Regions from separate parts of the Butyribacter sp. genome, predicted to be linked through region 1. Evidence: predicted binding sites of a transcription regulator. Region 1 holds the regulator's gene; the other holds the start of a gene.

Evidence for each region. The regulator HrcA, encoded in region 1, represses chaperone genes, less so after heat shock. The targets are predictions, from matches to a motif close to TGTTAGCACTCNNNNNNNNNGAGTGCTAACA.
Region 2: the regulator HrcA is predicted to act here: its motif matches at 3,932-3,962, upstream of htpG (molecular chaperone HtpG).

What each region holds. Positions count from the first base shown of each region.
Region 1 is NZ_DBLYGC010000016.1:14,396-21,613, reverse strand. It holds gene ACZLXV_RS08660 (hypothetical protein) at 1-274, shown strand, start outside; gene dnaJ (molecular chaperone DnaJ) at 338-1,492, opposite strand; gene dnaK (molecular chaperone DnaK) at 1,663-3,540, opposite strand; gene grpE (nucleotide exchange factor GrpE) at 3,589-4,209, opposite strand; gene hrcA (heat-inducible transcriptional repressor HrcA) at 4,230-5,291, opposite strand; gene fliK (flagellar hook-length control protein FliK) at 5,549-7,218, shown strand, end outside.
Region 2 is NZ_DBLYGC010000010.1:33,648-40,865, reverse strand. It holds gene leuS (leucine--tRNA ligase) at 1-1,685, shown strand, start outside; gene ACZLXV_RS06075 (sialate O-acetylesterase) at 1,867-3,906, shown strand; gene htpG (molecular chaperone HtpG) at 4,137-6,203, shown strand; gene ACZLXV_RS06065 (efflux RND transporter permease subunit) at 6,448-7,218, shown strand, end outside.

The DNA.
Region 1 (7,218 bases):
TGCTGTAGATAACCATGACGAACAAATCAAAGCTATACTTGCCCAGATTGAGGCAGATTCTGTTGTCAAACCTACTGCCGATGATATTGAAGATACATCATCAAATGAACCTGACGGCATATCACAGGAACAGATTCAGACATTACTCGACGATAACCCGGAAAATATTTCAGTCGAAGAATTTGATTCATTTGGTAACAGTGATGTTGATGACAATGAACCAAACCCTTCAATACCTACTGTTGATGCTTTTGCAGGTATTGAAGATTGGTAAGTATTACAGATTCAAAAAATGGCTGTTTGTATAAAACACAAACAGCCATTTTTTAATATTTTCTTATTTCTTTTTTCTACCGAATGGGCCTTTTTTTGTATGTTTTTTGTCTTCCGGCTCTTCTTCCTCTTTCTTCTCTCCATACATAGCTTTATCAAACGCTTCGAGAAGTTCTTTTTGTTCTGAATTCATTTTTGTCGGGACCTCAACAACCAGAGTCACATAATGGTCTCCACGTATCTGTTTATTTCTAAGTGATGGAACACCTTTATTTCTTAGACGTACACGGGTATTTGTCTGTGTTCCCGGCTTAACAGTATATATAACTTCTCCGTCAACCGTCTTTATGCGGACATCTCCGCCGAGTGCTGCCTGTGCAAATGTGATAGGTGCTGTCGAGAATATATCTCTGTCCTGTCTCTGGAAAATAGGATGCCTTGATACTGCAACCTCAACTAAAAGGTCACCTCTCTGTCCTCCGTTTACACCCGGTTCACCCTTATCACGAATTCTTACACACTGACCGTTATCAATACCTGCCGGAATAGATACTGAAATCTTCTTTCTCTTGCTTATATAGCCTGAGCCGCCACAGTCTGAACAACGTTCTTTTATAATCTTTCCGGTTCCGTGACAATCCGGACAAGACTGTACATTTCTTACCACACCAAATAAAGACTGCTGTGTAAATACAACCTGACCTTTACCACCGCATTTTTTACATGTTTCAGGTGATGTACCAGGTTTTGCACCTGTTCCGTGGCAAGTTGCACATTCCTCTTTCAATGTAACATCAATCTCTTTGTCAACGCCAAAACAAGCCTCTTCAAATGTAATTCTTACAGATGTACGAATATTCTGACCCTTCATAGGACCATTGCTCTGGCTTCTTGAGCGACCGCCACCAAAGAAATCTCCAAATATGTCTCCGAATATGTCTCCCATATCCATACCGCCAAAATCGAATCCGCCTGCTCCACCTGCACCACCATCAAATGCTGCATGACCAAATTGATCATATTGACGTCTCTTATCTGCATCACTAAGAACGGCATATGCCTCCGATGCTTCTTTAAACTTAGCCTCGGCCTCTTTATCCCCCGGGTTCATATCCGGATGATATTTTTTAGCTAATTTTCTATATGCCGATTTTATCTCGGAATCAGACGCTCCCTTACTGACACCCAAGACCTCATAATAATCTCTTTTCTCTGCCATAAAAAACTCCTTATCATAAACCAAACGTCACATAAACCATAAGGCCGCCACCGTGGAGGCAGCAGCCTGAAATTTTTATTATATCACATCAATGATTTACATATCTTATATTTATGAAGAATGGTCAAAGACCATTCTTCTAACGCATCAATGCTTTGCATTGATGCATTTTATACCTCGCGGTAATCTCCATCTACAACATCATCTGCACCAGCATTTGCATCATTTGCTGCTCCTGCACCGGCAGCACCCATGTCAGGACCTGCTCCTGCTGCACCCTGTGCCTGAGCCTGCTCATACATCTTCTGGAATACACCCTGTGCACTTTCCATAAGTTTTTCTTTACCGGCTTTAAGTTCATCAATCTCACTGTCAGTCATAGACTCAGGATTTGTCTTTTCTACAACTGCTTTAAGTGCATCAATGTCTGCCTGAACTTTTTCTTTCTCAGCAGCATCTACCTTATCACCTGCTTCATCAAGAGCTTTCTGTGTCTGGAATACCATGCTGTCTGCTTCGTTTCTTGCATCAATTCCCTCTTTACGTTTCTTATCCTCAGCCTCAAACTGTGCTGCTTCCTTAACAGCCTTATCAATATCTTCATCAGACATATTTGAGCCTGCTGTGATTGTGATATGCTGCTCTTTTCCTGTACCGAGGTCTTTTGCTGAAACATTTACAATACCGTTTGCATCAATATCAAATGTAACCTCAATCTGTGGAACACCTCTTCTTGCCGGTGGGATACCGTCAAGTCTGAACTGTCCGAGTGATTTATTATCTTTAGCAAACTGTCTCTCACCCTGAAGTACGTTGATATCAACTGCGCTCTGGTTATCAGCGGCTGTAGAGAATATCTGGCTCTTCTTTGTAGGAATTGTAGTATTTCTCTCGATAAGTCTTGTAGCAACGCCACCCATTGTCTCAATTGAAAGTGAAAGTGGTGTTACATCGAGAAGAAGAATATCTCCTGCACCTGCATCTCCTGCAAGTTTTCCACCCTGTACTGATGCACCGATTGCTACACACTCATCTGGGTTAAGTGATTTACTTGGCTCATGTCCTGTAAGCTGTTTAACTTTATCCTGTACTGCCGGGATACGTGTAGAACCACCTACAAGTAATACTTTTCCAAGTTCAGAAGCTGTGATGCCTGCATCATTAAGTGCATTCTGTACAGGTGTTGCTGTTGCTTCTACAAGATCATGTGTAAGTTCATCAAATTTAGCTCTTGAAAGATCCATGTCAAAATGCTTTGGTCCTTCTGCTGTTGCTGTGATGAATGGAAGATTGATATTTGTTGTTGTAGCTGATGAAAGCTCTTTCTTTGCTTTTTCAGCAGCTTCTTTCAATCTCTGAAGTGCCATCTTATCTGTTGAAAGGTCAATGCCTTCTTTATTCTTAAATTCCTGAATCATGTAATCTGTAATCTTCTGGTCAAAGTCATCACCACCAAGATGATTGTTTCCTGATGTTGCTAATACTTCGATAACTCCGTCACCAATCTCAATGATAGATACATCAAATGTACCACCACCTAAATCGTAAACCATGATTTTCTGCTCTTTTTCATTGTCAAGACCATAAGCAAGTGCTGCTGCTGTTGGCTCGTTGATAATTCTCTTTACATCAAGACCGGCAATCTTACCTGCATCTTTTGTAGCCTGACGCTGTGCATCATTAAAATATGCCGGAACAGTAATAACTGCTTCTGTAACTTTCTCACCAAGATAACTCTCAGCATCGCCCTTTAATTTCTGAAGAACCATTGCTGAAATTTCCTGTGGAGAATATTTCTTGTCATCTATTGTAACTTTATAATCAGAACCCATGTGTCTCTTGATAGAAGAAATTGTCTTGTCAGCATTTGTAACTGCCTGACGTTTTGCAGGTTCACCTACAAGTCTCTCTCCTGTCTTTGTAAATGCAACAACTGAAGGTGTTGTTCTTGCTCCCTCTGTATTTGCAACTACTACAGGTTTTCCACCTTCCATAACTGCTACACAAGAGTTTGTTGTTCCTAAATCAATACCAATAATCTTACTCATAATGATTGCCTCCTATATTATAATCTCTTTATTTCATATTTTATTAAACTAATTAACTACTTTTACCATGCTGTGTCTCACAACACTTTCTTTGTACATGTAACCTTTCTGCATTTCTTCTGCAACTGTTCCGCTTTCCAATGAATCATCATCTACAGCCATAACAGCGTTGTGAAGGTTCGGATCAAACTCTTTTCCTACTGCTTCAATAGGCTTAACTCCCATCTCTTCAAAAGCAGTGAGCATCTGTTTGTAAACCATTTCTACGCCTTTAACAAAAGGTGCATCTTTTTCTTCCTCAGGAACTCCCTGTAATCCTCTCTCAAAGTTATCCATGACCGGAAGAATTTTTTCAATCACACTCTTTGCTCCGACTTCAAACATCTGGCTCTTTTCTTTTTCTGAACGCTTACGGAAATTTTCAAACTCAGCAAGCTGTCTCACCCTCATATCTTCAAGTTCTTTAACTTTCTCTTCAAGCTTTTCAACTGCCTTGTCTTTTTTTCTTCCAAACTTCTTTTCTTTCTTTGGTGTTTCTTCACCGGAAGTTTCCTCTTTTTTATCTTCTGCTGTTTCTGTTGTTTCTTCTACAGCATCATCAACACTATTTTCATCTTTTACTTCTTCAATATCTATGTCTTTTTTTATATCTTTATTGTCTGCTGCCAATTTCCTGCCACCTCTCTTATTTATTTGTCCTTGAATATATCATCAAGTTCAGACATTAGCGACTGCAATGTACTTACAACCTTATCATAATCCATTCGTTTTGGTCCTACAATGCCAATTTTTCCATATACACCTTCGTGTATTTTATATGTCGCCGTAACAACTGAACAATCTTTCATGGTATCTACTTTTGTTTCATTTCCGATATAAACCTGAATGTCATGAGTATCACTTGAACCCGATTTCTTAGAATCACTTTCACCTGCTTTTGATTCTGCCGTATCAAGCCAGTCACCTATAATATTTTTTTCCTCAAAGGCATTTAATATCTCTGTTGCACTTGCCTTATCCGAAAGTTCAGGATATTTTAAAATGTTTGTAGCACCACTCGTATAAATTTCTAAATCATCATCTTCAGTAAGTGCCTTACCGATAACTTCCAAAACCGAATCGATAACTTCCGTATAGCTGCCAACCTGTTCTTTTATCTTTCTGATAATAGCCAAGTTCATCTCGGTAACATCAAGACCGTTTAATGTGGTATTTAAAATAAAGTTTAACTTTACCATCATCTCCTGGTCTATCGAACCCTCGACTTTTACTATTTCATTTTTAACTACATTGTTGTCAAGAACTATGACTGCCAGAATGCTGTCTGCATCAACCTGTGTAAGCTGGATAAACTTAACTTTCTTCGACTCATATCTCGGTCCCGAAACAAGTGTCGCATAATTTGTATTGTTTGCAAGAAGCTTAGCTACCTGTTTAAGTAATACATCTATCTTTCCCGCTTTTTGTTCAAGTTCATCTTTCAGATTCATAACTTCACTTGTCTTATCATCAAGCATCGTATCTACATAAAGACGATAACCTTTGTCAGAAGGAATTCTGCCTGCTGATGTATGAGGCTGTATGATATATCCCATCTCTTCAAGATCAGACATCTCATTTCGGATAGTCGCTGAACTTAGATTCAAGTCTGTATCTTTTGAAATCGTTCTTGAACCAACCGGCTCTCCGGTTTCAAGATAAGTTCTGATAATCGTTTGAAGTATCTTTAACTTTCTATCATCTAACTCCACTTAACCACTCCCTTCTGTTTCTCTGTTAGCACTCTTTGTGGTGGAGTGCTAACATCTATAAAGTAAGATAGCACGCATATAAAATCTTGTCAAGGATATTTTGAAACTTTTTTATTTTTTTTGCAACTTAATACTGAAGTCTTACCAAATAAGTCGATATAATAGATATAATGATGCAGTATTGCGAAAATTGCATGGCAATGAAGCAATCCGTGGCATTGGTTGGTAATAATAATATTAAAAAAACGAGGAAAAATATGGACAATAATACAAATAGAATAAATTCACTAAATGCAAACAGATTAAACAGCCAGACATCAAACGGACGTGCACAGTCCAGGACCTCCACATCACGCGGCGGAAACGCCGGCACACAAAGTTCAGGTTCCGTATCACGCACTCCCGGCGGAAACAGTGACTATGGCGTTGCCAGAAGTGCAACCCAGCTCAGAGTGGGTGACATTGTAAAAGGTGAGATTTCTGACCTAAGGGGCAACGAGATAACTGTCACTCTTGATAACAATACCATATTAAAAGGATATATAGAAGACAGCTCAAAGCTTTCAATCGGACAAACTGCAGCCTTTTCGCTCAGCAGTCCAAATCCCGGTCAGATTTTGCTCTCCCCTGTCAAAAACAGCTACTCTGATACGGAATTAAATCTTATAAACAAAGCCCTTGAAGAAGCGGGACTTCCTAATACAGAGCACAATCAGGCAACAGTAAAAGCTCTTATGGACAATCTCCTGCCAATAAACAAAGAGTCGATACAGTCCCTTATGCAACAGGCTTATGACTGTAAAACAGAAGATTTTTCAACTCTCGCCATAATGAAAAGGCTTATGATGGATATAAATGAAGATACCGTATCACAATTTTCAAGTTACAGACACGGGACATATCATCTTATTGACAAGCTTTCTTCACTCTCTTCGGAAATACCTGATTTGCTTAGTTCACTTTCGCAAAATGCCGATTCACAATCAGTTGCCGCATTTGGTGAAAAGCTTATATCAATACTTTTTCAGTCGTTTGATGAAGAGAATAACGCAGCAAACTCCCCTTCCATATCTTTCCTGACTGATTCAGAGCGTCAGGAGCTTATGGACATACTTTCTAATACGGCAATGACAGAAGACACTCTTGAACAACTTGAAAACGGTACATTGTCTCTCCACGATGCACTTACCATACTCAGAGACTCTGCTGGAAGCAAATCACTTGTTTTTCCGGACGGAACAAATCCTACAAACGAGCTTTTTCAGCAGACCCTTTTAAACATTGACAGTACACTTGAATCCGCAACGGATATTTCAAAATTAAAAAATACGGATTTATTTAAAAACATTCCTACTATCAATGAAAATGCACCGATAAACGAAACCACTGAAACTTCTGATACTGCTGAGGCATCCGAAGTTTCAGAAGATGCTGGCAATGCTGGTAATTTGTCTGAAAACACTGTAACACCGAACAATGCCGCACCTGACAGTAAAATTGGATTTGCCGCAAAATTCCTTCATAATATTACGGAAAGTGCAAAAAATTCAATCAACAGCATGTTACAGCAATCATCACAAAACGCTGATAATCCGCAGTCATCCGCTACAAATACTGTTATTGATACGCTCTGCGAAAAATTTCAGACATTAGGCAGAGAAAATGACTATCTTAGTACATTTCTCGATAAGGATGCCAGAACAGAACTTTTAAACACGCTCTCAAAATTACCTATAAGCAGATCTCTCATTGTAAAAATTGCTTCGGGAAATGCCAGCGCAAAAGAAGTTCTTGCTGTCATCAAAAATGTCATACCGCTGTCAGAGCCTGAACTTATAAACGAACTTTTTAAATCCCAGTCTTTTGAAACTTTGTTTTCAAAGGTACTGCAAAGTACATGGACTCTTTCACCACAAAAGTTAAAGGA
Region 2 (7,218 bases), on a different contig from region 1:
CAACAAGACCAGACACACTTTTTGGTGCAACATATATGGTAGTATCGCCTGAGCATCCTATTATTGACAAATACAAAGATGAAATCAAAAACTGGGATGCCATTGTGGAATACAGAGAGATGGCTGCGAGAAAGTCTGATTTTGAGCGTACAGAGCTTGCAAAGGACAAGACAGGTGTTGTACTTGACGGACTTAAGGCAATAAATCCTATAAATGATACTGAGATTCCGATCTGGATATCAGATTATGTACTTATGACATACGGAACAGGTGCAATTATGGCTGTTCCTGCACATGATGACCGTGACTGGGAATTTGCAAAGAAATTCTCACTTCCTATGATTCAGGTTGTAGAGGGAAGTGAAGGTCCTGTAGATATTGACGAGGCTGCATTTACTGATGTTGCTACAGGAAAGATGATAAATTCAGGTTTCCTCACAGGACTTACAGTTGAAGAAGCTAAGGAAAAGGTAAAAGATTTCCTTACAGAGAAAAAGATTGGTAACCGCAAGGTAAATTATAAACTTCGTGACTGGGTATTCTCAAGACAGAGATATTGGGGAGAGCCTATTCCGATTGTACATTGTGATAAGTGTGGTTATGTACCTCTTGATGAGAGTGAACTTCCGCTTTTACTTCCTGAGGTAGACAGTTATATGCCTACTGACAACGGAGAGTCACCACTTGCCGCAATGACAGACTGGGTAAACACAACATGCCCTTGCTGTGGAGGTCCTGCAAAGAGAGAGACAGATACAATGCCACAGTGGGCAGGTTCATCATGGTATTTCTTAAGATACACAGACCCTGATAATACAGAGGCACTTGCAAGTCCTGAGGCACTTAAATATTGGCTTCCTGTTGATTGGTACAACGGTGGTATGGAGCATACAACACTCCATCTTCTCTATTCACGTTTTTGGCATAAATTCCTTTATGATGAGGGAGTTGTACCTACTCCGGAACCATATCAGAAGAGAACTTCACATGGTATGATTCTCGGTGAAAACGGCGAAAAGATGAGTAAATCACGCGGAAATGTTATAAATCCTGATGATATTGTAAGAGAGTATGGTGCAGATACACTTCGTACTTATGAGATGTTTATCGGAGCATTCGACCTTAGTGCATCATGGTCTGACGATGGTGTAAAAGGATGCCGCCGTTTCCTTGACAGAGTATGGAAACTTCAGACAATGCTTGACAAGAGCAATGAGGGATATTCAAAAGACATTGAGACAAAAATGCATCAGACAATAAAGAAAGTAAGCAGTGACTTTGAAAATCTTAAATATAACACTGCGATTGCTGCAATGATGGCACTTATAAATGATTTTTATAAGAAAAACAGTATTACACTTGGTGAGTATAAGACACTCATAACACTTCTCAATCCTGTTGCACCGCATATTACAGAGGAAATCTGGGAGATAATAGGTGGAAATGGAAGACTTTATGAGCAGTCATGGCCTGAGTACGAAGAGGCAAAAACCGTTGAGTCAACTGTAGAGATAGCAGTTCAGATAAACGGAAAGACAAAGGTTACACTTTCAATCGGAAAAGATGATGCTAAAGATGATGTTCTTGTGAGAGCAAAAGAAGCACTTGGGGACAGACTTGACGGAAAGAATATCATAAAAGAAATTTACGTTCCGGGAAGAATTGTAAATATTGTAGCAAAATGATAATGCAAAAAAGTCATTGAAATGACATATTAGCCATTTATTATAAGCACATGGCAGAAAACATAAGATATCTGATGTAATATCGGTCATAAATTAAGCACGAGTCGAGAAAAAATGTGGTATGTTCTAACTGCATCCGGCTCGTGTATTTTAAGTAAAGGGATAGGGAAAAAGTATTATTATGAGATTTATAAAAAAATATTTTTGTTTGGCAGTAATTTGTTTCGCATTGGGCTTTGCAGGGTACAGTTTCAACAGTTTATCTGTATCGGCAGAAGATGATGCGGCATTCAGTACGCCGGAACCTTCGGCTACGGCAGCACCAAGTGAGACAGCACAGCCGTCTGAGACATTGCAGCCGAGTGAAACTGAGGAGCCGGAACCTACTAAACTTCCGCCGCTTGTAAGTTATGAAAAAACAAAGAAGAAACTTCAGTTAAAGTATGATGACAGATATACTTTTTCAAAGGAAGTAAGAAGAGTTGAGACTGAAAGTGTGACATCAACAAAGGTTAAAACAGGAAAAAAAGATACAAAAGTTATAAGTGTTGCTAACAGCAATAAAAAGAAAGTTTTTGCTGTTGGTTGTGGAAAAGCAGTTGTTGAGCTTGTTGACGGAACTACATATGGCATAAATGTAAAGCCGGCAAAGATAAGTCTTTTATTACTTGTGGGACAGAGTAATATGGAGGGAAGCCACAGTGACGATAAGTCAAAGGCTGAATATACAAACAACACGATATTAAATTATGCCGGAAAAGTATACAGCACATATGGACCTTCATGCAGAAGCCATTATGCAAATGTCGGAAACTGGTCAACAGCTTCTTCACCTCTTTCAGTGAAAAATGCATCCAAGTTTGTACCTAATACACTTACAGACAACAGTTCACAAAATCAGTGGTGCAGGACAAACAATCTTACTGCAACTGCAACAGCTTCCGGAAAGTCAGGCATAGACAGTGCTTTGGCTGATCAGTGGGTCAAAAAGCTTAAAGAGAAAGTCTGGGTTGTGAATGCGGCACATGGAGGAAGTTCAATTACAACATGGCTTCCTAAGAAAGGTGCCGATAATAACTTCTGGCAGGCAGTTGCGTTATACAAGGCATGTGAGAGAACCTTAAACAAAGAGATAAAAGCCGGACATTATACGTTGAGCCATAAAGGATACTTTTGGCTTCAGGGTGAACAGGATTTCAAGATGAATGCGGGAGATTATCTCAATTACTTTATTAAAATGCATAGAGCATTTAAAACACAGCTTAGAGGAAGCAAGGCTGCCAGTTATAAGTATGTTCATAAAAGTCTTGAGTTTGCAGGAATATTGATGGTAAGGTCACATAGAAAACCTACTTCACTTGCAGACCTTGAACTTACAGGACCTAGAAAAGCTCAGTATTATATGTGCAATTCAAGTAAAAATGCATATAAAGACATATTCCTTGCAAGCCAGTTGTCGGAAGTATGGCTTAAAAACAGTTCAGTAAAAAGTTATTTTAAAAATAAATATGGCACGGATGCAAAATATACACAGCAGAATAAAACAAGAAAAGGCTCATTAAAACTGCCAACATCTCTCAGTCAGATTCACAGTACGATACATTACACACAGCTTGCGTACAATGAACTCGGAAGAGATGCGGCAAACAACATATGTTATGCTTTAGGATATGCGAGCAGACCGTCGGCAACAACAAAAATTAAGGTTGTTGGAAAAGACGGATATAAAGACATAAGTTCAATAAACAGAACAGCCGTTAAAAATATGAATGTTGTTGTAAAGGTATTCCCGGCATGGAAGTCAAAGAAACTTGCCATTCAGAGGAAACATGAAGTAATATCATATGACAAATGGAAAGTAAAATTTAAAGAAAATAAAGTCTTTAACGCTAAACTTTTGTTTTCAGTAGGAAAAACAAAAAAGAAATTTACGGTATATTCAAAAAATTCAACAGCACCAATAAAGGAACTTTATGCTGATGAAGATGGTGTAAAGATAAGCTGGAAAGCAAATTCCTATACATCTTACTGTAATGTTTACAGGAGAGAGAAAGGAACTAAAAAGTGGTCATATATTGCAAGGCTTGATAAGAAGACAGCTCAGTCATATAATGACATTTTCGCAGAGTCGGGCAAGACATATGAATATGCGGTAACGGCATATGATGCGGACGGAAACGGTGGCGAGAAAGTTATCGGAGAAGTTACAACATTATTATAATATAATAGAATAAAAATTATAAAAAAATTAGCACTCTTTTAAAAAGAGTGCTAATTTTGTCTTGACATTTTTTGATACCCGTATTATTATACTCATTGTGAGAATTGTTAGCAGTCTATAATGATGATTGCTAACTGAATTTAAATATGTAAATGATAGTCCTTTAAAGACAGTGACAAAAGGGACAGATAATATTTTAAAGATTATGTGAGTAAAGGAGAGATTTTATTATGCAGAGCAGAAAAGGCAGTTTATCAATTGAATCAGAAAATATGTTTCCGATTATAAAGAAATGGCTTTATTCAGACCATGATATTTTCATTCGTGAGCTTGTTTCAAACGGATGTGATGCCATCACAAAACTTAAAAAACTTGATATTATGGGAGAGTATACAATACCTGATGATTATAAGGCAAGTATTCAGGTCGTTGTTGATACTGAAGGAAAGAGCATTTCATTTACAGATACGGGTCTTGGTATGACAGAGGATGAAGTTGATGAATACATAAATCAGGTTGCATTCTCAGGAGCTACTGATTTCCTTGAAAAATATAAGGATAAGGCAAATGAAGAGCAGATTATCGGACACTTTGGTCTTGGATTTTATTCTGCATTTATGGTAGCTGACAGAGTTACAATAGATACATTATCATGGAAAGAGGGTGCGACACCTGTACGCTGGGAGTCAGAAGGCGGTATCAATTTCGAGATGTCAGAAGGTGACAAATCAGAGGTTGGAACAACTATTACACTTTATCTATCAGAGGACAGTCTTGAATTTGCAAATGAGTACCGTGTAAGAGAAGTTCTTACAAAATATTGTTCATTTATGCCTGTAGAGATATTCCTTTCAAAAGAAGGAGCCGAGCAGGAATATGAGACAATAGATAAAGAAGAACTCCGTGAAGATGATGTTGTAGTTGAAAACATTGTTGAGGAAGCAAAGACAGAAGAGAGAGAAAATGAAAACGGAGAAAAAGAGGTTGTCGAAGTATCTCCGCGCAAGGAAAAGGTCAAGATTAACAAGAGACCTGTTTCAATCAGTACAACAACACCGCTTTGGATGAAACATCCAAACGATTGTACAGATGATGAATACAAGGAATTTTACAGATCGGTCTTCAATGACTACAAAGAGCCTCTTTTCTGGATTCATTTGAATATGGATTATCCGTTTAATCTTAAAGGAATTTTATATTTCCCTAAGGTTAATACAGAGTATGATAATCTTGAGGGGGTTATAAAACTTTACAACAATCAGGTATTTATAGCTGACAACATTAAGGAAGTAATTCCGGAATTTTTAATGCTTCTTAAAGGAGTTATTGACTGTCCTGACCTTCCACTTAATGTTTCAAGAAGTGCATTACAGAATGACGGATTTGTAAAGAAAATTTCTGACTATATTACAAAGAAGGTTGCTGACAAGCTTTCAGGAATGTATAAAGTTGACAAAGAAAATTATGAGAAATATTGGGAAGATATAAGTCCATTTATAAAATACGGCTGTTTAAAAGATGACAAATTCAGAGAGAAGATGTCAGATTATATCATATTCAAGGACTTAAATGACAAGTATATTACATTGCCTGAATATGTTGACGCTGTTAAAGCAGACGAAGATGGGGATGCCAAGACAGAGGATGCAGATAAAGAGAATGCTCAGGAAAATAAGGACGGTGACAAAGAGGAAGAACCGACAACAGTTTACTATGTAACTGATATGCAGCAGCAGAGCCAGTATGTCAACATGTTTAAGGAACAGAATATAAATGCCGTTATATTAAGCCATAATATTGACCAGGCATTTATATCACAGCTTGAACAGGGTGATTTAAAGGTAAGCTTTAAGCGTATAGATGCAGGACTTAACGATACAATGAAAGATGATGCTGACGAGGAGACACTCAAGAAAGAAACTGAGGAACTTAGCGAAATCTTTAAGAAAGCACTTGGAAAAGATAAGCTTGAAGTCAAAGTTGAGAAGCTTAAAAATGAAAGTGTATCATCAATGCTTACACTTTCAGAGGAAACACGCCGTATGCAGGATATGATGAAGATGTACAGTGCAGGCGGAATGGGAATGGATATGTTTGGAGACTCAGAGACACTTGTGCTCAACTCTTCAAATAAACTTGTGCAGTACATTCTTAATAATAAGGAAGCAGAAAATGTTGATATGTTCTGTAAACAGCTTTATGACCTTGCAGTGCTCGCAAATCATCCCCTTAAAGCAGAGGAAATGACTGAGTTCGTGAACAGAAGTAATGAGATTATGCTTCTGCTTGCTAAATAAAGAATTTTAAATTGTGAAAGTTTTGTGACTTATTGATAGAATAACAAGCTTAAATAAACACTTTTTGTGTGTTTTTGATAAAAATGACCAACAGTCAAATTTGATATTGACTGTTGGTCATTTTTGCTGTACTATATGGATTATAGAAATGACCATCGGTCAGTTGATGATGAAAATGGTCAACAAAAAAGTCTGTTCAAACGTCAATTAAGATTTAAAGATTTGGCGGAGATTTCAGACAGGAATGAAGAAAGGAAGAGAAAAAATGTTAGGAAAATGGATAACAAGACATAAGAATATCATCTTGATTATTGCGTTTGCATTGCTTATACCGTCTGTATTCGGATATGTAAGCACACGAGTAAACTATGATGTATTATCTTATCTTCCGAATACTCTTGAAACAGTATCGGGTCAGGATACACTTGTTGATGAATTTGGCATGGGTGCCTTTTCTATGGTTGTTGTTGAGGATATGACGAACAAACAGGCAGCAGCACTTGAGAAAAAGATTGAGGGCATTGAACATGTAAAAGATGTACTTTGGTACGATGATATGCTTGATATAAGCGTACCGACAGAGATGCTTCCTAAGAATCTTGAAGAAGCATTTTTTAATGGAAATGCAACTATGATGATAGCATTGTTTGATGATACTACATCAGCAGATGATACGATGGATGCCATCACAAATATTCGTAAGACAGTTGGAAAAGATGTCTATGCGAGTGGAATGTCAGGTGTCGTTACAGATATTAAGAACCTTGCCTTAAAGGAGATGCCTGTATATGTTGCAATAGCAGCAGCATTATCACTTCTGGTTCTTCTTATCACAATGGACTCGTTCCTTACACCGGTTATATTCCTTACAAATATAGGAATGGCAATAGTATTCAACCTTGGAAGTAACATCTTCCTCGGAGAGATTTCATATATCACGCAGGCACTTGCAGCGGTGTTACAGTTAGCGGTTACGATGGATTACTCGATATTCCTTCTTGAAAGTTATGAAGCG